Linked DNA regions of Fodinicurvata sp. EGI_FJ10296. The protein of the gene in region 1 interacts with the protein of each later gene in a pairwise test. Links are inferred from orthologs where the notes say so. Each region holds a gene or a part of one and is shown on either strand. Other genes may lie near its edges.

Region 1 (11,748 bases):
ACACATAACTGACCCCGGATCGGAGTACCCTCCGAACCGGGGTCATTGCCGTATCGGCAATCCGGCATTCGAGCCAGAATACTCAAACCAGAAGGTCATCCTGGTTCTGTCATTCGAAGTTCAATTGTATGAATCAGCGGCCGCTCACCGGGATCCCGACTAGTGGCGCGGCCGAGCCCTGATGTTCAGACAGGGCACCTAAAGGCGAATAGGTGGTTCTTCCATGCGCAAACGCACCTCCCCTCTGGTGAAGACGATCAGCCAAACGCGGGTCCTCGTACTGACTCGGGCCCTACGGCGACCTTCCCCGACATGAGTATTCATCACAAATACTCAGTGGCGGCAAGGGTATCTGCAATACGAGCCATCAACCACGTAGGCCTTATTAATATAGTCCACTTCATCGCCGACTTCAAACGGATTTCGATACCAGAATGCACCGAAGATTGCGGATCAATGACGAAGTTTTATTTCGTTCTGGGATCTTTATCTATACCCGGCCGTCGTCGGAAAATTTACGCTACATGTTTGTGAATACCAGGGTTTCGCGCCGCAAATCCGTGTTTCGGCTTGACGGCTGACGGAGCGGGAGGCAATGTCGTCGCTCGTTCGCAAACGAACGGAATGGTTTGGGCCGAACCTGTCGGTCCCGCGGATCTTTGAGGGGCAGCTTGCACCGCGTCAACAATGCTAAAGCGCCACGAGTCATTCGTGGTTGGTCCCTCGTGGTATGAGGGCAAGACGATGACGCATCTCCAACGACATTCCGGGCAAACAGGCAAGGTTGTTCCTCCGACCGCAACGCGGACGGACTGATTGGTCATGCCCGCGATGATTACTCTCAACAATGTGTCCAAGCGATACCCCGAGCGCGGCAAATCGGCCGAGGTATCGGCTCTGGAAGCGATCGATCTGGAAATCGGACGTGGCGAGATATTCGGCGTCATCGGTCGGTCGGGCGCTGGCAAATCAACACTGGTGCGTCTGATCAATCTGCTGGAAAAGCCGACCGAAGGAACGGTGACCGTCGACGGTATGGATATGACCGCGCTGTCGCCAGCGGCCTTACGCGCAGCGCGCCGACAGATCGGCATGATTTTCCAGCATTTCAACCTTCTCTCGTCCCGCACCGTTTTTGACAATGTCGCGCTGCCCCTCGAACTGGCAGGCATGAACCGCCGCGAGATTGCGGCCAGGGTCGCACCCCTGCTCGACCGTGTCGGGCTGACCGACAAGGCCAACCGCTATCCGGCCGAACTGTCTGGCGGACAAAAGCAGCGGGTGGGCATCGCGCGCGCTCTGGCGACGGAACCCAAGGTCCTGTTGTGCGACGAGGCGACTTCGGCCCTCGATCCCGAAACGACGCGGGCCATTCTCGACCTGCTGGCCGACATCAACGCCGAACTGGGGATCACGATCGTGCTGATTACCCACGAAATGCACGTCATCCGGCAAATTTGTCAGCAGGTTGCGGTACTGGACGGCGGCCGCCTCGCCGAACTGGCCTCTGTCGAACAAATTTTGTCGCGCCCGGAGGCCGAGATAACGGAACGGCTTCTGGCGGCGACCGGACGCGATGCGCTGCCGCCCGCGATCGGCCGGCGCCTGTCGCCCGAACCCGTGGGCAGTGGTAGCCGCGCCGTCCTTCGTCTGAGACTGGCCGGCGCCGGCGCCGACGGCAACGCGGCGCTGTCGCTGCTGTCGCGCAGCCACGGTCTCGACGTTTCAATTCTGCAGGCGCAGGTCGATGTCGTCCGGGAGACGGCGATCGGAACGCTGCTCGTCGGTGTGCCGGCGACTGGCGAGCGGCTTGCGTCTGCCATTACGCTACTGGAGACCAATAATGTCACTGTTGAGCCTCTTGGGTATATCGCCGCAGATCTCCGGGCTGCTGGTTGAGGCGACGCTCGAAACCCTCCACATGACGGCGGTCTCCGGCGGGATCGGCACGTTGCTGGGTCTCCCGCTGGGCGTTGTTCTGGCGACCAGCGGCCGCGGCGAATTGTTGCAATGGGTCGGCTTCAACCGCGTCGCCGGCCTCGTCGTCAACGCAACCCGGTCGACGCCATTCATCATTCTGGTGGTGGCGATCATTCCGTTCACCCGCATGATTGCGGGCACGTCGATCGGCACCACCGCCGCCATCGTGCCGCTGACCGTTGCCGCTGCGCCCTTTATTGCCCGCGTCGTGGAAAACGCGATCCGCGAAGTCGACCAGGGACTGATCGAAGCGGCCAAGGCCATGGGCGCGACGCCGCTCCAGATCGTCCGCAAAGTCCTGATCCCGGAGGCCATGCCCGGTATCGTTGCCGGCCTCACCCTCGCCCTTGTCAGCCTGATCGGCTATTCGGCCATGGTCGGCGCGGTGGGCGGCGGCGGCCTGGGCGATCTGGGGATCCGCTATGGCTATCAGCGCTTCATGCCGGATGTAATGGCGCTCGTCGTCCTGGTCCTCATCATTCTGGTCCAGTCGGTCCAGACGATCGGCGACTATCTGGCCCGGCGGGTGAACAAGCGGCTGATGTCCTGATCCGCCAATTCCATTCCCCTCCCCATCCAACCAGAACGAAGGAAACACCTCTCATGAAGGCATCAACTACCAGTCTTGCGGCGCTCGCCGGTCTGCTGACCGCGACGACCGCATTCGTCTCCGGCCATGCCAGCGCCGATACCGAAACGCTTCGGGTCGGCGTCACACCCGGCCCCCACGCCGAGATCATGGAAGTCGTCGCCGAGGTCGCGGCCGAGAACGGACTGACCCTCGATATCACCGAATTTTCCGATTATGTCGTGCCGAACACGGCGCTGGCCGATGGCGACCTGGACCTGAACTCGTTCCAGCATCAGCCCTATCTTGACAATCAGGTTCGCGACCGCGGATTCGATCTGGTGTCGGTCGCCCCGACCGTCGTCTTCCCGATGGGCTTCTACTCCGAGACATACGAGTCGATCGAAGACGTGCCCGACGGCGCGACCTTTGCGATCCAGAACGACCCGACCAACGGCGGCCGTTCCCTGCTGCTGCTGCAGTCGGCCGGGCTTCTCACACTGGGCGAGGATACGGGGCTGACACCGTCGATCCTGGATATCACCGAAAATCCGCACGGCTTTGAATTCATCGAACTGGACGCCGCGCAGCTGCCGCGCTCGCTGAGCGATGTCGACGTGGCCTCGGTGAACACGAATTACGCCGTCGAAGCGGGTCTCGACCCGAACGAGGACGCGATCCTGCGCGAAGGTCCGGAAAGCCCGTACATGAACATCATCGCCGTCCGCGCCGAAGATGCCGACGCCCCGTGGGTCGAGCGGTTCATCGCCGCCTATCACAGCGATGAAGTGCGCGCATTCGTTGACGAACGTTTCGAAGGTGCTGTCGTCGCCGGATTCTGATCCGGCGTATCAAAGCAACGGAAAATGCGGCATCCGTTGCCGCATTGCCCGTTCCCCGATCGCCCTTTCAGCTCACATCGTGTTGATGAGGCCGCCGTCGATCCGCATCATCATGCCCGTGACATAGGACGCGCGCTCGCTGGCCAGGAATGCCGCCACATCGGCGAATTCCCTGGGTTGACCATAGCGGCCGACCGGCACCGCCGACTGGGACCGTTTGCGGACATCGGCAACATCCATTCCCTCGCGCTCCGCCGTCTTCTGATCGAGCGACAGCAAACGGTCGGTTTCGATCCGGCCGGGCAGCAGGACATTGCTGGTAATGCCGTGCGGCGCGACCTCTTTCGCCAGTGTCTTGGAAAAGCTCGCGACGCTGGAGCGCAGAACGTTGGAAATGCCGAGCGTCGGGATCGGCTGAATGACACCTGACGACAGAATGAACTGGATGCGCCCCCAGCCCCGTTCACGCATGCCGGGAACGACCGCTTCGGTCAGAGTAATGGAACTGATCACCATGGCATCGAACTGCCGGCGCCATTCGTCGGCGGCAACGCCCAGCGCGCCCGATGGCGGCGGTCCGCCGCAATTGTTGACCAGTATATCCACGGGGCCCGCTGCCAACACGGACTCAGCCAGCGCCGAAACGCTGGAAATATCAGAGAGATCGACCGTGTGCACCGACGCACTGCCGCCGGCGGACGCAATACCGTCGGCGACGGTTTTCAGTTTCTCCGCCGAGCGGGAGGCGATGGCGACGTTACACCCCTCCGACGCCAGCCCCTCTGCGATGGCGCGGCCGATACCCTGTGATGCGCCGATAACCAGCGCCCGCTTGCCTGACAAACCCAAGTCCATTGTTCCGCTCCGTCCCTGAAATTCCGTATCGTATGCATTCCGGGGTAGCGGAATTGGTGATCCGGTTCAAGTTGGCTGACACCCTGCGCCCGGTCCCGCGGTAGCTGCGCATTGGTTTCGATAAAGGGGCCAGGATCGGGTTGTTTCGATAAGGGATGGCAGAGACCTGCGGCAGAATACGGGTCAATAGCCCAGAGACAGTCCGTCGAAGAGGCCGACAAGTTCCTCCGGCGACCTCGATCGGTCGCAATACCGGAATTCGATGAACAGGCCATCCACGTCGCGGGGGAGGCGCTGGGCGTTTGCGTCCTGCCACGCGAAGATGCAGGCGGCGCGTCCGCCGGCTTCGCCAATCGCGTGATTGTATATGCCAAACCCGTTGCGCCGCAGGTCGCCGCTTATCGCCATGCGAATGCCGGGAAAATCCTCTCGAAGCCGGGTTGCGATTTCCGTCTGCGTCGGCGCCTCCCAGCGATCGGACGGATCGGTCGCCCAGACCGGGCCGGTCCGAAGCCTCACCGACGCCTCAAGATAGTTTTCACCCGGCAGACTGGTCGGATTCTCATAAATCGTTCTCTGGACATATGTATCGGGATACCGGTTCTCGCGAACGTCGAGCACTTCGATGTCGTCGACGGCGAAACGGCCGATGCTTCGGGCAATTGGCGCCGACACGCCGCCGAACACATCGTAGTTGGGCGTCCCCAGCGGGTCGTACAGCCGCTGCGACGGATCGAGGGGATTGGCACAGGCCGACAGCAGCAGGCAGGCCGATCCCATGAGGGACAGCCCGACTGCCCTGCGGCCACGGGACGACCGGCGCCCTGAAGCTGGCCGCGACGCGCCGTTCAACTTTCTGGTCATCCGAATTCCCGCTCCTAGTTGAGGGCCGACCGAACGATCCGGATAGCATTCTGGGACTCGGTTGTACTCATCTGTCGGTCCAATGCGCTGAAAAGTTCCAGTGCATCGGTTCGGCGATTGAGATTGTGCAAGGCCCATCCTTTCAGCATCAACAGATCGCGCCGAGCCGGTGCGATGAGCGACCGCTCATCGATCAGAGCGATCGCCGTCCGGTAGTCCTGGGCACTATAGGCGTTGGTGGCGCGCCGCGCGAGGATCTCTGCCCTGACCTCGGCGCGCTTGTCGGCCGCGAGATTTCCGCGCTGCAGCACGCGTTCGGCGTCTCCGGCCATACCCCTGCTGAGATAGGACAGCGCCAGTCCGAGATCGAGATCGGCAGCATCGCCGACGCCGGCGCTGATCGCCGTGGCAAAAGCCCGTTCGGCTTCGGTCGGTCGGTTCAATTCGATCAGACACCAACCCCGGACTTCCGCAAGGTCCGGATTTCCGGCCGACAGGTCGAGGCATTGCGAATAGCGGCCCGCCTCGAACGCCGTGACCGCCGCTGGCGGCCCGGATGGTGCTGCCGGCGCCGCCGCCCGTACCCGTGTCTCGGACTCCAGCCTGCGGATCGCGCTGGACCGGGCCCGCCATTCTTCGACTACGGCGTTGAAGCCGCTGCGATCTCCGGACCTGAGCAGGCTGAGCGCCAGACCTTCGGCCGCCTCTTCCTCTTCTTCCCATTCAAGCGCCCGCTCGAACCAGATCGCTGCCTGGCTGAAGCGGTTGCCGCGATAGTCGAACCATCCGATCGCCTTGGCCGACGCGGCGTCCTCGCGCGCGATCACCAATTCCTTGAATCGTTCGATGTGCTCCTCCAGCGGTGCCGTCTCGGCATCTTCGGCGAGCATCCGCAGCATGATGCCGGCAAAGAGGTCGGGGGCTTCGGGGTCCTCCTCAAGTATCCGCATGGCAAATCGCACGGCTTCCAGGAAATTGCCTTCGCGCTCGTATGTCAACGCGATGCCACGCAGCGCCACATAGCGCTCGCTCCATTCGTCGGCGCTCTCGCCCCAATCCCAGGCGGTCTGGAACCACTCGCGTGAGCGTTCGTACTGCTGAAGCGTCAAATATTCCCAACCGAGATACAGCGCGCGTTCGATGTCGCGCTCCTCCAGAATCTCGGCCTCCAATGCCGCGATTTCCTCGTCGGTCATTTCGGCGAGTTCCGAGACGCCGATCCCTTCGCCGATGATCTCGGCCCGGATCCGGCGCCACTCGGCGTCCTCGGAAACGGTCCGCCGATAACCCTGAGCATCCTCGATCTCGATCAATGGCAAGGCGTAATCGAGGCCCAGGTGCTCGTTGGCCTTCTGAACGGACGCAAAACGCGGCCCGCCCGGATCGCAGTTTATAACGACATACTCGTACAGGCCGAAACTGGTATTAACCTCAGCCAGCTCAGCTGCGGAATGGGCCGTTTCCCAGATTTCGTTGACCGTTTCGCACGCCAGAAGGTCCGTGTTCCCGCGTGCAACGGCCAGTACCGTTTCCCACTGCTCGATACCATAGGCTGCATTCAGACGAATGCGCTTCAGATCCATCCTGATGATGGTTGCCAGATCTTCCGAGGGCGTCCAGGAGGGATTTTCGACCCTCAGTCGCGTGATCATTCCCTCTGCGTCGTGAAGCCGGCCCGCAGCATGCAGATCCCAGATCGGCGTTTCGTCGACCTGCTCCTGGAGTGCAAGCGGGTCGAAGAGATCGTCCGGCGGAACCCAGTTCGGATCGATCGACCGGAGCCGCCGTACCTCCGACTCGACATAGTCCATGCGATTGGCCACCGCATAGAGACGCAGCGCCGTCAAATCGAGAAGCGGATTCTCGGCCGGGCCGGGGTCGCCATAAATCACCCTGACGGCGGCATCCTGCGCTACCATTGTCACCGCTTCGGGATCCGTCTGCCGGTTTGCCGCGCGTTCCTGGCCCCCGGCTTCCTGACCGTAAACAGCGGCGGACGCCAGCGCCATCGACAAGGCGCCGACACAGGCCAAGGCAGCTCTGGCGCCAATTCCACGAACCGTCAACATGCCAGGTCCCTTTCGGCCATCGCAACCCTGGTCAGCAAATACAGACTGGCGGAATAGTAATCCTGACCCTCGTTCAGCGACTGCAGGCCTGACGGCATCGCCTCGTCGGCAACGACACAGTTCACAAGCGCCCGCACAGCCCGGTATCCCTGGCCGTCGGAGCGGTGCAGCAGTCGGTCGCTTCCCAGATCGACTTCAATCGCGACCGGCCCATCGCCCTGATGGTCCCAGAGGTCCGCAATCGGCTGAATATCGTCGCCGGCGGACGGCTCATCCCACAGCAGGTAGAGCGGTACCCGCACGGCGTTGTAGCCGAAGCCGCGGAACAGATCGTCCATATCGTCGGGCAATGTTGTCAGGCGACCGTTGCTGCTGTCGATCACGACCCAGTCGGGGACCAGATTCAATCGGCCGAACCGCGCATTGCGAACAAGCCGGCGACCGGTTTCATGCACCGCGTCCCAAAGCGGATCGTTGTCGAAACGGCGGATGTCCGTCAATGCCGGAAAGATCCAGTAGGACGGATTGACGATGAAACCGCCTTCAACGTCGAACCCGCTGATCCCGGCACTGATGACCGGAACGGTGCCGACCCGGCGAATGAGGTTTTCCTTTATCCCGTCCAGTATGGCGCGCGCCGCCTCGGCGTGCTCGTCGATTCCCCAGGTCTGATGGGCTCTGATCAGCGCCCATGCGACCAGGATGTCGCCGTCGGGCGCCGGATTGGCGTCGGTGATCGGCGGCCTTTCGTCCTCTTCCCACCGCCAGGCGATCGATCTGTCGTCGCGCACCCAGATCCGGTGGCTCGTCCAGGACCAGATCGACCCGAAGGTTTCCAGGTCGTTGAAAGCGACCGCAAGCACCATGCCATAGCCCTGCCCTTCACTATGGCTGATATCGTCATTGCCGGTGTCGATGACGCGGCCATCCTCGACGAAAGAGTCGGTATAGAGTTGCCAGTCCCGATCGTCCGACTCGAACTCCTGTGCGTCGGCGCCCCTGTCCTGCATGACAAAAGCAACGCAAACGGCCATTACCGCGATCCTGAATAGTGTGGATGCGATCATCGGATATCCTCGCGTTGGCCAACCGATTTGAGCAGAGCGTTGGTGATCAGCCCGACAACAACGACGATACCGATCACGAAGGCGAGCCAGACCCCGACATTGATCGAGAACCACTGCCCCAGCACGGAGCGGAACAACGACAGGCTGAAGCCCTGGTGACCGGTGAAGACGTAGTCGCCGGTCGTCTTCCGGACGACGATCTCTCCATCGGGCAGGTCGAACAGCGCGGTGTCACCCGCAACCCCGTTAATGCTGTCGATCCGTTGCAATCGTTCCACGCCAGCCCAGAGACCGCTGGTCGTCGGGGCCGCAATGACGGTCCAGGTCGACGGACTGACGCCCGGCAGCGTTTCTATCCAGCTTCTCGGCGAAAACTGCGAGATGACGAAATCGGCATTCCGGCGACTATCGGCGTCACGACGATCGGTCTCGGACCACACCGGCATGCGATAATCCGTCGAACTCGTATAGGCCTCGCTGACCAGTGTGTTCGATGCCCTCTCCAGCCATCCCAGGAAGAAACCGGATTCCTCGCCTTCTGTCGACAGCCTGTTGCGCCAGTCCGCCCGCTCCAGCGCCGTCTCATCGATCGCGCGGATGGGTTCCGATCCGTTGACGCCCAGAACCGAACGGTCACCGTTCGTGAAGTATCGGTTGGCGGAGGCATTCCCATCGACACGCGCCAGCGACATACCGCCGGTGAAGTCAGAGGTGGTCGCACCGGGGTTGGGGCCACTATCGGAAACCTGCAGCCGACGGAGCGACCGGACGACGGAATCGGTATCCTCTCCGGGCGAAGTCTGTGGCATGGGAACGGGGCGGGGTCGGCGGTCCGGCGGCAGCCAATCGACATCAGGGGTCTCGGGACGCGTCTCCCAGTCGGTCATCACCGCCTGCAGATCTTCGGTCCCCCGCTCGCGGACGATTGCCGGCAATTCCCGGGATATGCCGAATACGACGGCATCGTTTCGGGGCGACGGTTCCCCGCCGATCTGAAGATCGACGGGCAGAACGCGACCGGATCGGGCCGAAAGCGCGCCCATGAACGACCAGGCCGCCGATACCGTGTCGTGATCGCCGCTGGTAAGCATCATCGGCATACGGCCGGAACTGGCATAGGGAAGCATCTCTTCGGTGAACAGCCGCAGATCCGGAAGCAGCGTCGTGTCACCGAATCCAGGGAACTCGATCCGTGTATCCTCGAAAAATGTCAGCCGGGGCCGGCCTTCCGTCGGCGGGCCGCCACGCCAGAAGCAATCCTGACCCTCGTCGACATAGGGCAACCGGGCCTGCAACTCGATCAGATTGGCGCCCGGTCGAAAATACCGCATCGGAAGATCGATCGGCGTATTTTCGAGCAGATCGCCTTCCCGCTCAGACAGCGGGTAGGCCGAGGCCGTCCGACCGTTCACGAGTATCAGCAGTTCCGCCCCTTCGGCAAGTCCCGGTCCATAGGCAAGGTTGAGGGAGAGTCTGGCCGACTGTTCGTGCGTCGTTGACACATCGACGGGCAGATTGACAGCAACGCGAGATCGATAAAGAGGGCCGTATGCGGATTCGGTATGTCCGCCGAGCGTTGCCCAGTCACGGGACATATTCTGGCGGATCGTCGAGAAGTAGCGCCAGGGGGGTTGATCCTGCGCCACTTCTTCCGCGAAACCATGCGCGGCATAGGCAATGTCCGACCCATTGAGGCCTGACACAAGGATGATGATGCGGTCGCCGATCTGGTGCGTCGAAAGATGGGGACCGTCGACCCGGTCGAGCAGCCCCGCGCCGACAACGCCACGGAGATCCTGGGCGGTTCCCATGACGACGGCGATAGGCCCGTTTATGCGTCGCAGGTCGATCCCGGGGAACTCCGGACCGCGTTGAGATGGACTATCGGTCTGCAAATCGCTGATCGGATGGGAAACGATCGGATGGGCCTCGATGCCCGTCGATACCGATACACCCTGCGCAAAACTGAAACCGGCCCGAATGACCGTATCCTGAGGCTGCCGGCCCGGCGAGTAGACTGGCAACGGCCTGCCCTGCATCGCCTGACCGATCCATCCCAGCACGGCCGTATGATCCAGGCCGCCTTCGAGGTCATACCCGATATAGGCTTCGTCCGCCGGGATCTGGACCCAGGTATCGTAGCCGCTTTCGATGGTGCAGGCCACGCGATGGAAGAGACTGGACCGGAACTCGATGGTGTTATAGCCATCGTTCAGGAACCGCTCCGGAAGCGAAATCGCCAGCCGGCGACCCCTGCCGTCGGCTGTCGTCCCGATATCGCCCAGATGCTCGCCGTTCACGAAGACGGCAACCTCTGAACTTCCCGGCAACACATCAGCACTGTTCACCATAGTGAAAACCAGAGTCGCCGAGCCACCACGACGGTTCGGCGGAAGCCAGGCGGCGAAGCTGGCCGCATCACGGCTGGAATACATATGGCCGGCAACGGTCGTTGACGGCGTCGGCATGATACGGCTTCTGTACGCGCTCTCGACTTCCGGGCCGTCGTTGAACCGGGATGCGACCGATCGATCGACAGCCCCTTCTGCTGGCGCCGGTCCAGGGAGTGCAGATCCCGGCCGGCCGAACAGCGACCGGAACCCGGTATCGGTCAGAATCGGCCGGCCGGCGCGCGGCGAATTCCCGGCAAAGGGATCGGCCGATTCCGTCCCTGCATCGTCGTCATTCGCCAACCGCGGCAGTTCGCGCATCACCGGCGCCGGCGCCGATCCGCGTGCCCCTGCTTCCCCGTCGGCGATGTCACCGTCGTCAGCCACGTCCCGGGGCGAAGCCGCTTCGGGCGCACTGTCATCGGCCGGAATCGGTCCCGGCGCTATCCGACGCGGCTGGGCACGATCGCCACTCGTTCCGTCGCCGTCGAGCACCCCGCCGCGAACGATTGACTGGATATCTGTCTGACGACCTGTCGTCGCATCCGAAGCGCCGCTGCCCGACGTCCGGCCCGGGGCAAGGATCGACCGATTTTCGGACCCCGTCCCGGCAGAATCGCCGAACACATCCGGCGACTGCAGGATCAGGGAAGGCCCCGACCGTGTGCCCTCAGGCCGCTGAGTTCGGGGTTCCAGCACTTGAGCAATTCTCGAAGTTGATCCCGCAGCCGGACCCGTGTCCGAAGACCGATCCGCAGGCACAGGTTCCGCCGGGGTCGGCTGCTGCTCAAAGGGATAAAGCGGAATGGGAGCAGAAGTCGCTGCAGGTGCCGCCGCTGGCAAACCAACGCCGATGGCGACCGACAGACCCAGCGCGCCCATGGCCAGGCTGACCGACAGAAGCTTGGCGTATCGTTTCATGTGCGCTGCGCCCCCGCAGTCTGGGCAGTTCCGGCCGTGTCAGCCTGGCGCTTGTTCCAGTGTGTGAAGATGAATTTGGTTCCCAGGACCGAATAGCGCAAGCTGAGACGAACGAACATCCCAATGCCCTTCAGGACCCCCGGCGAGGTTTGACGATCCGCAAGCATCTTTGCCCACCGCCTGGAGTCGCCA
Region 2 (11,760 bases), 110 kb from region 1 along the record:
CACGGCAATCATCCGCCCGCTCTGACCCGATGCAATCGCAATCGGTCCGTCGATGACGACATCGGCCGTCACGTCGGAGATGTTGGCCCGGCCACGGCGCAATGTTGCGACGCTGTCGACCCAGAGCTCCAGGCCCGATTCCTGCCGCAAAGCGTAGATATCGCCCGACGAATAGGGTGCGATGGCGACGCCGGGCGCAATCGACGGTCCGGCACCGCCCAGAAGGCCGGTCGGTTCCTCGATCGCGGTGTGCGACCAGCGCGGCTGGCCGTTGCCGGCATCGAGCGCGTGCATCTGGTTGTTGGCGGTTATCGCATAGACGGTATTTCCGGCCACGGTCGGGGCGCTGCGGATCGGCGCACCGATCTTGCGTGTCCAGATCAGGCCGCCATTGCTGGGGTCGACGGCGACCACTTCTCCGAAGCCGGTCGTGGCGAACAATTTTCCGTCGGCGAATGCAAGACCACCCGCCTGGCCGCGTCCCCGTTCGTCGGGATCGCCAACGCGGACGCGCCAACGCTGGTTGCCCGACGTCGCGTCGACGGCTGCCACCCGACCCTCGGCATCCATGGTGTAGACCGTTCCGCCGGCGACGATCGGCCGCGCCGTCACGCGCCGGATGCTGCCGCTGCCCGTACCGACATCAGTCGCCCAGACCCGAGAAAGCGGGTAGTTGAGAGCGGGATGGTCAGGATTCGCCGCCGCATTACCGCCGGCCAGTGGCCAGGCAGCATTGGTCGTCGGCGACGATATCTGGATCGGCGCGCCGGAAAGCGCCCCGTCCGGAGACAGTGTTTCCGAGGATTCCATGACCGCGATGCGTTGACCCGGCAACGGCGGATCGTCCTGACCGCCAAACCACGTATCGCAGCCGGCAACTGCCAGCACGACGGCCGCGAGTGATCCTATACGGACTAATGCACCCCCAGTTTCGATCACCCTCGACCTCCTTTCGACGCCCGTCTTCTTGTTGGCGCCTGATTTGCCCGTGCCTGAAATCAAGTCATTAACCTGGACGTCATGAACTCGTCCCCACGTCATGAACCCGACGGCGCGGCTTGTCCATCGTGCAGCGCCAGCATCTCTGACGCACGGGATCGAATACCCGGCGGCGCGTCTTCGCTGTCGGCCAGCGCCTGCCATTCCGGGATGGCATCGGCGATGCGCCCCTCGCGGCTATAGAGGAGCGCCACCATTTCGCGTGCGGAGAAGCGCCAGGGACTGGTACCGGCAGCAAGCGGCGTCAGGTCATCGCGGAGCGAGGCAGGGTCGCCATTATCCAGATCGTGCAGAACAGCGAGCACGGTCGCGGCGTCGGACCACGGAGCCTGTGTCTGTTCGGCGATCAGACGATACGCCGCGACGGCGTCCTCGCGCCTGCCCGATTCGGCGAGCAATGCGGCCTCGTGGAAGCGGGCAACCGTCAACTGGCCGCCATCGGCCGACTGCAGATAGGACTGAATGGCCGCAAGGCCGGCCTCGGTGTCTTCCGCCGCCGTTTCGCTCGCCCTGATCAACTCGGCGGTTTGTGCGCGGTCGCGGTTTTCGGCGTAATTCTGATAGAATACCCACCCCGCCGATGCCGCCACGACGAACACGACAGCCGCGACGATCCAGGTCCCATAGCGCTGCCAGACCTGTTTGGCGCGGTCCTCGCGCATTGACTCGTCGATTTCACGGAAAATATCGGACATCGTACTCGGCCATCCCGTCGCGTGGGCGTCATGCCCGGTGAGTTCAAGCCCAACGAATTTGGGCCCGGCAGTCTTGCCAGGGGCGGACAGAGATCGGCCCGCCTGTTGGCGAGTTACCAATCCCCCGCGACCGGGTCAAGCACGACCGCCGGTCGCCCCCCGTTCATCCCTCCATTCGCCCCCGACCGGGGGCCAATTCGGTCCAGTGGACGATTGCTGGACGCGGAGCCCTTTTCGATGAACAATACGTGAAAAAGTGGGAGTGTCGATCTTCAGGCGTAACGGAGTCACCACACCATGTCTTCCGCAATGGAAACGCCCCCCGTGCACCGGAAAGCCGGCCAACGGGACAGCCGCATTGTCCGGCTTTCGGATTATCGGCGAAAACGCGCAGGCCGGGTCTTCTTCGATCGTTCCGAACTGTCCCAGCTCCTGGCTCTCTACAGCACCCATGTCTCTGAAGGCGACTGGCGGGACTATGCCATCGACCACTCGTCCGGCATAGCGGTCTTCAGCGTGTTTCGTCATACCCATGACAAGGCCCTGTTCTCGATTGCGAAGATCCCGCAACCGCGCGGCATCGAGTTCGCGGTGTTCGACTCCAACCGCCGGATTGCACGCTCCTCGTCGCTGAGGGATGCCATCGACTGTCTGAGGCGACCGCGGCTCAGGGTGATCAGCGACTGAAGAGCCGGTCCGCCCCCCGCACTGGCCCAGCTGCCGGTCGGGGGCCGTCGTTATGACGCGTTTGTTCTTGTTATGTTCTCATCCAGGGGATACCATCGCCGCCATGGCGCCGACATTCCGGCCGCCACTTGATGACATGCCCTTCAAAGACATGGCGGAACCGATGATATGGGTGCGATCAAACGGGAACAACTGGACCGGCAGGAGAAGGCGGCAGGACAGCCGGCAACGCTATCGGATCTCCATGCCGGCGGCAACGATGTCTTTTGCTGGTGCAATCGCTGCCGGCACAACGCGGTCGTGCCGTTGGCGACATTGATTGGCCGTCTGGGAGCGGCTTTTCCGGTCCCGGAAGTCGGCGCACGAATGGTTTGCGGGCGCTGCGGCGCCAGAGATGTCGCGACCCGGCCGGCCTGGCCCCATGAAGCACCGGTTACCCGTCATGGCTGAAGTCGGTGCACCCGACCCAAACGGGGTAGGCTCCCGCATCCGATAACGGAAAAGTTCACAAAATAGTCTCTGAACCAAACGACCACTATGAGCGTATACTTGAATGAACAACTTAACCGGAGGGACGGCAAGATGCTGACACAAACCGATATAAACGCTATCGCCCTATCCCTTGACGCAAGCCTGGGAGAAACAGCGATAGCCGCCGCCGTGCTGAGAGCACAATGGGCAAGCGCCAGCGGCGACCAGGACAAGACATACAACTGGAAGCGCATTGCCGAACAGTTGGAAGTCATGCGGGCGAGCACGACGGTCCATTGAACGCCATGTTCTACCCACAGGAAAAGGGCCGGCTGTCGATGGAAGACAGCCGGCCCTTATAGTCTGAATCGCGACAATCGACACTATTCAGTTCGATATCACGCGCGCCTGGTCTCGTTCGGTGACGGGCCGATGAACTGCGCGTTCAATCGGTGACGTCGGAACCGGTATAGCGCTTGAACAGAAGCTTTACGGTCTGTTTGGCAAGATTCTTGTCCGCCGAATTCAGTATATGCTGATCGCCGTAGCGGCCTGAATTATAATTGATTTTCCAGCGTCGGCTGCGCTGGAAAAAACCCTTGCTGTGGTGCAGTTCGCCGCCCAGGACGCCGCTGTAATTGCCGATGATGAATTGTTCTCTGGCAGCCGCGCCGCCGACCATTTGCGAAAGCACCGTACCCCCGCGTATGTGGCTGGCCAGGGTCGGATGCCCGAGCATCAGGAATTTCCGCAGATCGTCATCGGACATGACGATATTCGGGAAGAATTTTGCCATGAAAGCCTTGATGGCGCCAAGGCTGGTCGCCTCGAACCCGATGATGAGTTGTGACCACAGCCCCATCGGGCTTTCTTTCAGAAGCCAGTTGATGACAATGCCGTTCATGCGCCATTCCGGGTCGAGCGGCGTGGGTTCCTGCGACAGATCCAGCCAGAACGGATTGTAGGCGACTCCCTGCTCGGTCGACTTGACCTTTGGCGGGCTGTGCGAAACGCCGGAGGCTCCCCCACGATGAACACCAAGTGTAATATCAGGCATGATCCACCCCTATAGTTGCAATATGCGGTCTTATACACAACCGGCGCACTGCCGGTGACTTTGTCCGAGGAAAATCACAGATTATCCGTATCCAGCGTACTTGCAGCAAAATTCGACGAAGGGATGTGAGTTCGTGAGATTGCAGAACGGGCGCGGTCGCAGGGGGGCACAGGGGGGGACACACAGCAACGGGCCGTCGCATATAGCAAGCTCTATACAAATTGCCTGTGAGAATGATAATGAGACGCCAGCCGCAATGGAACGACGCCCCCTGCCCCGATGAAAAACCCCAAGCGCGCCCGCACCAACCAGCCGGCCCTGATCGATGCCGAAAGCCACGCGGAAGGTTTCCGCAAGGCCCGCAATGCCCGTCGGACCGAATTGGCGGAAGATTACGTCGAGTTGATCGCCGATTTCATGGACGCCCATGGCGAAGCCCGACAGGTCGACATCGCCCAGCGCCTGGGCGTGGCTCAACCGACCGTCGCCAAAATGCTCAAGCGGCTGGACGAGGAAGGACTGATCTCACGCCGCCCGTATCGGGGCGTCTTTTTGACCGACGCCGGCAAACAGCTTGCCGAGACCAGCCGCAAGCGCCATCAGCTCGTTGAGGCTTTCCTGTTATCGCTGGGGGTTGGACACGATGCCGCGCGCAGCGACGCGGAAGGCATCGAACACCATGTCAGTGACGAAACGCTTCAGGCGTTCGAGCGATTTCTCCATGGCCGCACTACCGGTCCCGGCAGAATCCCGGACGAAACCCCGGACTGAGGATGAGCCGGGCTGAAAACCGAATTCCGGAGCGGGCCGGCTCGGCACCGGTGTGATCCCATTGACATATGCGGCACCAAAATATAGCCTAGGCTAATTCTCTTACGGAAGGCAAACTGGATGACAAATGGGTATAGGATAAAGCTGCGGCTCGCCCCGCTGGCCAGGTCGTTGCCACTGATGGTTCTGTCAGCAGTTGCCGGCACGACCGTCGCTAATGCCGATTCCACGCCATCGAATGACACCCCGCTCGACGTCGTGGTGACGATCGGGATGATCGGCGATGTCGTGAAGAATGTCGGCGGCGACTGCGTAACAGTGACCGCCCTTATGGGGCCCGGCGTCGACCCTCATTTATATCAGGCAAGCGCGCGGGACGTTCAGGCCTTTCGCGACGCACAGGTCATCTTCTATTCGGGATATACACTTGAGGGACAACTCGGCGACGTTCTGGAACGCTTCTCCGAGACAAAGCCGACGGTTGCGGTCTCCCCGGCATCAATTCCTCCCGAAGAATTGATCACCGTGCAGGACGGCTCCGGCAACGACCCGCATTTATGGATGGATGCCGGCTTGTGGTCGCGCATCGTCCCCACGATCGCCGGGACGATGACGGAACTTCGCCCCGATTGCGGCGACGCGATCGAGGCGAACGCCGCCTCGTATGCCGCCCAACTTGCCGCGTTGGACGACTGGGTCCATGAAAGCGTTGCCACCATACCAGAGGATCGGCGCACGATGATCACGGCTCATGACGCTTTCGCCTATTATGGCCGGGCCTACGGAATAGACGTCGTCGGCATTCAGGGCATCAGCACTGAAGCCGAAGCCTCGGTCGCAGACATTCGCGAAACGGCGGACATGGTTGCGGAACTGGGCGTACCGGCGGTCTTCGTGGAAACAACGATCAACCCCCGGACGATGCAGGCCGTCATCGATGCGGCCAGGCAAGGCGGACACGACGTCGAGATTGGCGGAGAACTTTATTCCGACGCGATGGGTGACGACGGTACCGCGAGCGGTACATATATCGGTATGATACATTCCAACACCGTCCACATCGTCGACGCTCTGGGCGGGACGGTGCCTCCCCTGCCCGACGCCCTGGCCGGCTGGGCAGAACAGTGGAACCTGTAGCAACCGGATCGGGAGCGCGACATGAATGATTTGCTTCATGAGCCGTCGCTCGCACTGCATGTCGAAGACCTGACAGTCAGCTATCACAGCAAACCTGTCCTTTGGGATATCGATTTCGACGTCCCGCCCGGCATGATGACGGCGATTATCGGGCCCAACGGTGCGGGAAAAAGCACGCTGATCAAGGCTGTTCTCGGTCTGATACGGCCGACAGCGGGCCATGTCCGCATTTTCGGACGTCCCTACAAGGCGCAGAGACGGCGGGTCGGCTATGTGCCGCAACGCTCCAGCGTCGATTGGGATTTTCCGACGACCGCTCTCGACGTCGTGACGATGGGCCTCTACGGGCATCTCGGCTGGCTGAGACGCCCCGGCCGGCTGGAGCGGGAAGAAGCCACCCACGCCCTGGATCAGGTCGGTATGGCAGATTACGCCGGCCGCCAGATCAGCCAGCTTTCCGGAGGGCAGCAGCAGCGCGTGTTTCTGGCGCGCGCGCTGGTTCAGCAGGCCGACGTCTATTTTCTGGACGAACCCATGGCCGGCGTGGACGCAACGACGGAACGCGCCATCGTCGACATCCTGCGCACGCTCCGCGATCAGGGCAAGACGCTGATTGTCGTCCATCACGATCTCCAGACGGTGCGCGACTATTTCGACTGGCTGCTGATCCTCAATGTTCGCGCGGTCGCCCAGGGCCGCGTGCGCGACGTCTATACGGCCGAAAATCTGCGCCGGGCTTATGGCGGCCGGATCGCCCTGATCGAGCACGAGACGTTTCCGGGCAGCGAAACCGTAGCGCCGCGCCGGGACCCAGGCAGAGCCCGGATCGGGAACGAGGGATAGAATGCTGGCGCTGTTCCAGGACTACACCATTCAAACAGTCGCCATCGGTGCGGCGCTGCTCGGGATTATCAGCGGCGTGCTTGGCTGTTTCGCTGTCCTGCGCAAGCAGAGCCTGCTCGGCGACACCCTGTCCCACGCGGCACTGCCGGGCATCTGTCTCGGCTTCATGGTCGCGGGAACGCGGCATATGGGCAGCATCCTGTTCGGCGCACTGCTCACCGGCGCGCTCGCCGCGCTGGTTATTCTGCTCCTGACGCGCAACAGCCGCCTGAAAACGGATGCCGGGATGGGGATCGCGCTGAGTGTTTTCTTCGCCGTTGGCGTTGTGCTGCTGACATATATCCAGGGAACCGGCAATGCGGCGCAAGGAGGGCTCGACTCTTTCCTTTTCGGGCAGGCTGCGGCGATTCTGCGCAGCGATCTGTGGATCATGGGCGCGATCACAGTGGCCGCGATCGGGCTTGTCGCGGCGTTCTGGAAGGAGTTCAAGCTCGTTTCCTTCGATCCCGGCTTTGCACAGTCGCTGGGCATGCCGGTAGCAGCGCTCGACGTGGTCCTGACCGTCATGATCGCTCTTGCGGTCGTGGTTGGTCTGCAGATGGTGGGTGTGGTCCTGATGGCGGCAATGGTGATCGCACCCGCGGTGGCAGCACGGCAATGGACCCACCGGCTCGAAGTCATGGTCGTGCTCGCGGCCGTCATCGGCATGGCGTCAGGCGTTTTCGGCGCCGTCCTCAGCGCGACGGCCCGCGGACTGGCAACCGGACCGCTGATCGTGCTCAGCGTATCCGCCGTTGTGATCGTATCGCTGGTGGCGGCGCCCGAACACGGCCTGTTGTGGAACGGCCTTCGCCGATGGCGCGACGGACGCCGACTCGAAGGCCAGCAGGTGCTGACCTCGCTCTATCGGCTGGCGGCCGACCACGACAACCCGACGTTTCCCGCGGAACAGGCTGCGGTCGACACCTATCACGGCGTCGGTACGCAGCGGGCGCTAAAAAAACTCCAGGCGCAGGGCATGGTCCGGCCGGTTGCCCACCAGCCCGAGAAAACGGCGCATTGGGAACTGACGCCGGCCGGCATCGTCGAAGCGCGCCGCATCCTGGACACACTGGGCCGGGAGACAAGGTGATGCTGGAAGCATTCTTCGACAACCCGGCGATCATGATCATGCTGACGGGCGCCCTGGTCGGTATCGCCGCAACCCTGGTCGGCACGTTTCTGGTGCTGCGCGGCAACAGCATGCTGTCCGACGCCATCAGCCATTCGATCGTATTCGGCATCGTCATCGTCTGGCTTCTGACCCATGCGCAGAGCGGGCCCGTGCAGATCGTCGGTGCGGCCCTGACGGGCCTGTTGACCGTCTTCCTGACCGAACTGCTGGTCAGCACCAACCGCGTGAAGCATGACGCGGCCATCGGATTGGTATTCCCGGTACTGTTTTCGATCGGTGTGCTGCTCCTCAACCTCTATGCCCGTGACGTCCATATCGACCAGCATACCGTGCTGCTGGGCGAGATCGGCTTCGTCTGGCTCGACACGATGATGATCGGCGGCTACAGGGTGCCCCAATCACTGATCTGGATGGGCGCGATGGCGCTGGCCAATCTGCTGTTCGTCGCCTTCCTCTACAAGGAGCTAAAGCTGGCGACATTCGACCCGGCGCTCGCCAAGGCATTGGGCTTCGCGCCGGGCTTCCTGTTCTATGCGCTGTTGATGTTTACCAGCGCCACGGCTGTCGCGGCATTCGATGCCGTCGGCGCGATTCTTTTCATCGCATTTGTCATCGTTCCGCCGTCCGCGGCCTATCTGCTGACCGATCGGCTATGGATGATGCTCGGCCTCGGCTCGGCCATAGCCGTGGCGTCGAGCGTCGGCGGGTACTATGCAGCCGTCGCCTGGAATGTTTCGATCAGCGGCATGATGGCCGTCATGACCGGCGTTTTCCTGGCGCTGGCCTTTTTGTTCGGGCCCCGCTATGGCGTCATCGCCCAGCACATCCGCCGCCAAAGCCAGACCCGCGCCAACGAAAGCCGAACCCTGGCCGTCCATCTCTACAACCACGAGGATGAACCGAACCAGGGCGAGGAGAATGTCGCCCACGCACTGATGGAGCATCTAAGGTGGGATCGGACCAAGGCCCGCCGTATCGTGCTGCGCGGTCTCGACCAGGGTCTGATCACCCGCGACGGGGAATTGCTGCAGCTGACGGCGAAGGGACGGGCAGTCGCGCTGGAAATCCTCGAACCGTGGCGGCACGAGACCGTCACCGAAGCGCCAGCGGATCACGCGTGATCTGAGGTCGATTGCGCTGCCGGTCCTGAGCCCACGCTGCCAGGGCTCCCCCGGCGCGCGTGGATCCCGGACGTCGCTTCGCTCCTCCGGGAAAGGGATCGGTGGCGATGCGGCATGCAATGACGCTTCGCTGATCCGGGGATGAGGAAGGGACAATGCCGATCATCAATGTTGCCAGCACTTGACCCCCCATCGCCGCAGGCAAATATGACGCAGACGATCTGGACCCGCAGGGCACAAGGGGCGCGCTGATGGGAGACGGACGGATGAAGCTGATCAAATCGCTAACCTGTGGTATCCGGTTTGGACTGTTCGCGGCATTGATCGCAGTCGGGCCGCTGGTCCCTGGCGGAAATGCTGCCGCTCATCATGGCTGGGAATGGACGTCCGGTGCGCCGTTCGAACTTTCGGGCACGATCGAGGACATATATATCGGCCAGCCGCACCCGACACTGACGATCCGGTCCGACGGAAACCTCTGGGAGGTCGATCTGGCCCCTGTCGGCGCGACGACCAACGCCGGCTTCGTTGAAGGCGTGGCGTCACCGGGCGACGCGGTCACGGTATACGGCCATCGCTCACGAAATGAATCCGAATACGCGATGAAGGCCGTCCGCGTCGTGGTCGGGGGTGGAACCTACGACGTCTATCCCGAACGCGCCCGGGCGTTTTAGGGCAGCTTCAACGTGGCCGCCAGGCGACTTCGTCCGTGTTGACCGCCCTTTTCGACCAACTGGAATCGTGGCCGGTTGCCGCAGCGCTGAGGACATCGGTCACCGTATACCCGCTGGTCACTGCAGGCCATATTTTCGGTATCGCCCTGCTGATCGGGGCCATCGTGCCCGTCGATCTGCGCCTGCTGGGCGTGTTTCACCGCGTTTCGCTGCCGGATCTCGCGACAGTTCTGATCCGCTTTGCGGCGACCGGACTGGGCATCGCCGCCGTGTCGGGGTTTCTGCTGTTCGCGGTCAACCCGCATGAATACGCCGCCAACCCGGCTTTTCTCACCAAGATATCCCTGGTTGCGGTTGGGACAGCCAACGCTCTGGCGCTCAGGGTCACGTCCGGATGGCAAAGAGCGTGCAAGGGCGGGACGATCACGCCGGGCCTTCGTGCCTCGGCCGTGGTGTCTCTGGCTGTCTGGCCGGCGGCGCTGATTTCCGGACGCTGGATCGGGTTTCTGTAGCGGCCATTGGACTCGCCCCATCGCGGTATCAGGCCGGCGCCGGACCGAACACCTGCTCATATTTTTCCGTACTGAACCCGACGGTGATGCGGCCATCGACGTCGAGAACCGGTCGTTTGATCATCGAGGGATAGGTCACCATCAAATCGACAGCCCGGTCGGCATCAAGGTCCGATTTATCGACATCGGGCAGCTTTCGGAACGTGGTGCCGGCCCGGTTCAGCAGCACCGGCCAATCCACCAAGCGAAGCCATTGGCCGAGGCGATCACGGTCGACGCCGTCCTTCTTGTAGTCATGGAAACGATAGTTGATGCCGCGGCCGTCGAGCCAGGCCCGCGCCTTCTTCATCGTGTCGCAGTTGCGGATGCCATAGATCGTCACTTCAGTGGACATCGATCACCATTCTCGTCGAGAACCTTGCGAATCTTGGCAGACAGTTCCTGATATCGATACGGCTTGCTCAGCAGATGCACACCGGGATCAAGGCGCCCGTGGTGGACGATCGCATTTTCGGTATAGCCCGAGGTGAAAAGCACCCGCAATTCCGGATACAGGTCCTGTGCGAACCGCGCAAGCTGGCGACCGTTGATTCCGCCGGGCATGACGACATCGGTGAAAAGCAGATCGAAACCGGATGTATTCTTCACAATCTCCATCGCCTCCACACCATTTGTTGCGCCCGTGACGCGGTACCCCAACCCCATGAGCCGCGCGATCAGATGTTCCCGAACGAGGTCGTCGTCTTCGACCACCAGAATGTGCTCATTGCCGCCGACCGGCCGCGGATCCGCTGCCTTTCGCTCATCGTCGGACGGCCGGGCGTAAACCCGGGGGAAATACAGCCGGACGGTCGTACCTTCACCCGTTTCGGTATAGATCTTCATATGGCCGTCGGACTGCTTCACGAAACCATAAATCATGCTGAGTCCGAGACCGCTGCCTTTGCCGACTTCCTTGGTCGTGAAAAACGGTTCCACGGCCCTGCTGGCCACATCCGGTCCCATCCCGAGACCCGTGTCGGAGATCGAAATCATCACGTACTGGCCGGGACTGACTTCCTGATGCGCCCGTGCATAGGCGTCGTCCAAAACTGTGTTCGCAGTCTCGATGGTAAGAAAGCCACCGTCGGGCATCGCATCGCGGGCGTTGAGAGCGAGGTTCAGCATAGCCACTTCAAGTTGCCCGGCATCCACCTCGGTTGTCCAGAGGCCGCCGGCCTGAACGATCTCCAGGCTGATTTCCTCGCTCAGCGTTCTTCTGAGCAGGCCATCCATACTGGCCACAACCCGATTGACATTGATCCGTTTGGGTTCCAACGCCTGCCGGCGGGCGAAGGCCAGCAAGCGGTTCGTCAGGTCGGCACCACGCTCCGCAGCTGTGACCATCATGTCGGCCATGGACCGAAGCTGCGTCTGGTTCTGAAGCCGTTCCACCAGGATTTCGGCATTGCCGAGGATCACCGTCAGCAAATTGTTGAAATCGTGGGCGACCCCACCGGTCAGCTGGCCAACGGCCTCCAGTTTTTGCGATTGGCGCAGCCGCTCGTCGAGTTGCCTTTGCTCGGTGATGTCGGTCAGGCTGCCGAGCATCCGGACGGTATCGCCGGAGTCGTTGCGAA

Evidence for each region.
Region 2: the proteins of ABZ728_RS04970 (region 1) and mntR interact in binary tests that used the Escherichia coli proteins (3 or more experiments, as listed by UniProt). The link is inferred for Fodinicurvata sp. EGI_FJ10296 from one-to-one orthologs.

Annotation. Positions count from the first base shown.
Region 1 is NZ_JBFCVL010000002.1:329,110-340,857, forward strand. Bases 1-2,865 are described here. They hold ABZ728_RS04970 (methionine ABC transporter ATP-binding protein), read left to right. Parts: upstream 1-831; coding sequence 832-1,899; downstream 1,900-2,865. Other genes in these bases: ABZ728_RS04975 (methionine ABC transporter permease), read left to right, coding at 1,844-2,530; ABZ728_RS04980 (MetQ/NlpA family ABC transporter substrate-binding protein), read left to right, coding at 2,584-2,865. In the rest of the region: more of ABZ728_RS04980, read left to right, coding at 2,866-3,390; ABZ728_RS04985 (SDR family oxidoreductase), read right to left, coding at 3,463-4,245; cellulose biosynthesis protein BcsN, read right to left, coding at 4,429-5,109; ABZ728_RS04995 (hypothetical protein), read right to left, coding at 5,124-7,178; ABZ728_RS05000 (glycosyl hydrolase family 8), read right to left, coding at 7,172-8,245; ABZ728_RS05005 (cellulose biosynthesis cyclic di-GMP-binding regulatory protein BcsB), read right to left, coding at 8,242-11,556; bcsA (UDP-forming cellulose synthase catalytic subunit), read right to left, coding at 11,553-11,748. UniProt on the Escherichia coli protein: Part of the ABC transporter complex MetNIQ involved in methionine import. Responsible for energy coupling to the transport system. It has also been shown to be involved in formyl-L-methionine transport.
Region 2 is NZ_JBFCVL010000002.1:215,263-227,022, forward strand. Bases 3,058-5,934 are described here. They hold mntR (manganese-binding transcriptional regulator MntR), read left to right. Parts: upstream 3,058-4,188; coding sequence 4,189-4,680; downstream 4,681-5,934. Other genes in these bases: ABZ728_RS04475 (hypothetical protein), read left to right, coding at 3,058-3,152; ABZ728_RS04480 (hypothetical protein), read right to left, coding at 3,298-3,909; ABZ728_RS04490 (metal ABC transporter solute-binding protein, Zn/Mn family), read left to right, coding at 4,801-5,817; ABZ728_RS04495 (metal ABC transporter ATP-binding protein), read left to right, coding at 5,839-5,934. Also shown: ABZ728_RS04455 (PQQ-binding-like beta-propeller repeat protein), read right to left, coding at 1-939; ABZ728_RS04460 (tetratricopeptide repeat protein), read right to left, coding at 1,038-1,694; ABZ728_RS04465 (DUF2794 domain-containing protein), read left to right, coding at 1,992-2,381; ABZ728_RS04470 (hypothetical protein), read left to right, coding at 2,550-2,831; more of ABZ728_RS04475, read left to right, coding at 2,964-3,057; more of ABZ728_RS04495, read left to right, coding at 5,935-6,660; ABZ728_RS04500 (metal ABC transporter permease), read left to right, coding at 6,662-7,792; ABZ728_RS04505 (metal ABC transporter permease), read left to right, coding at 7,792-8,955; ABZ728_RS04510 (hypothetical protein), read left to right, coding at 9,222-9,629; ABZ728_RS04515 (DUF2214 domain-containing protein), read left to right, coding at 9,665-10,141; ABZ728_RS04520 (ArsC family reductase), read right to left, coding at 10,170-10,535; ABZ728_RS04525 (PAS domain S-box protein), read right to left, coding at 10,520-11,760.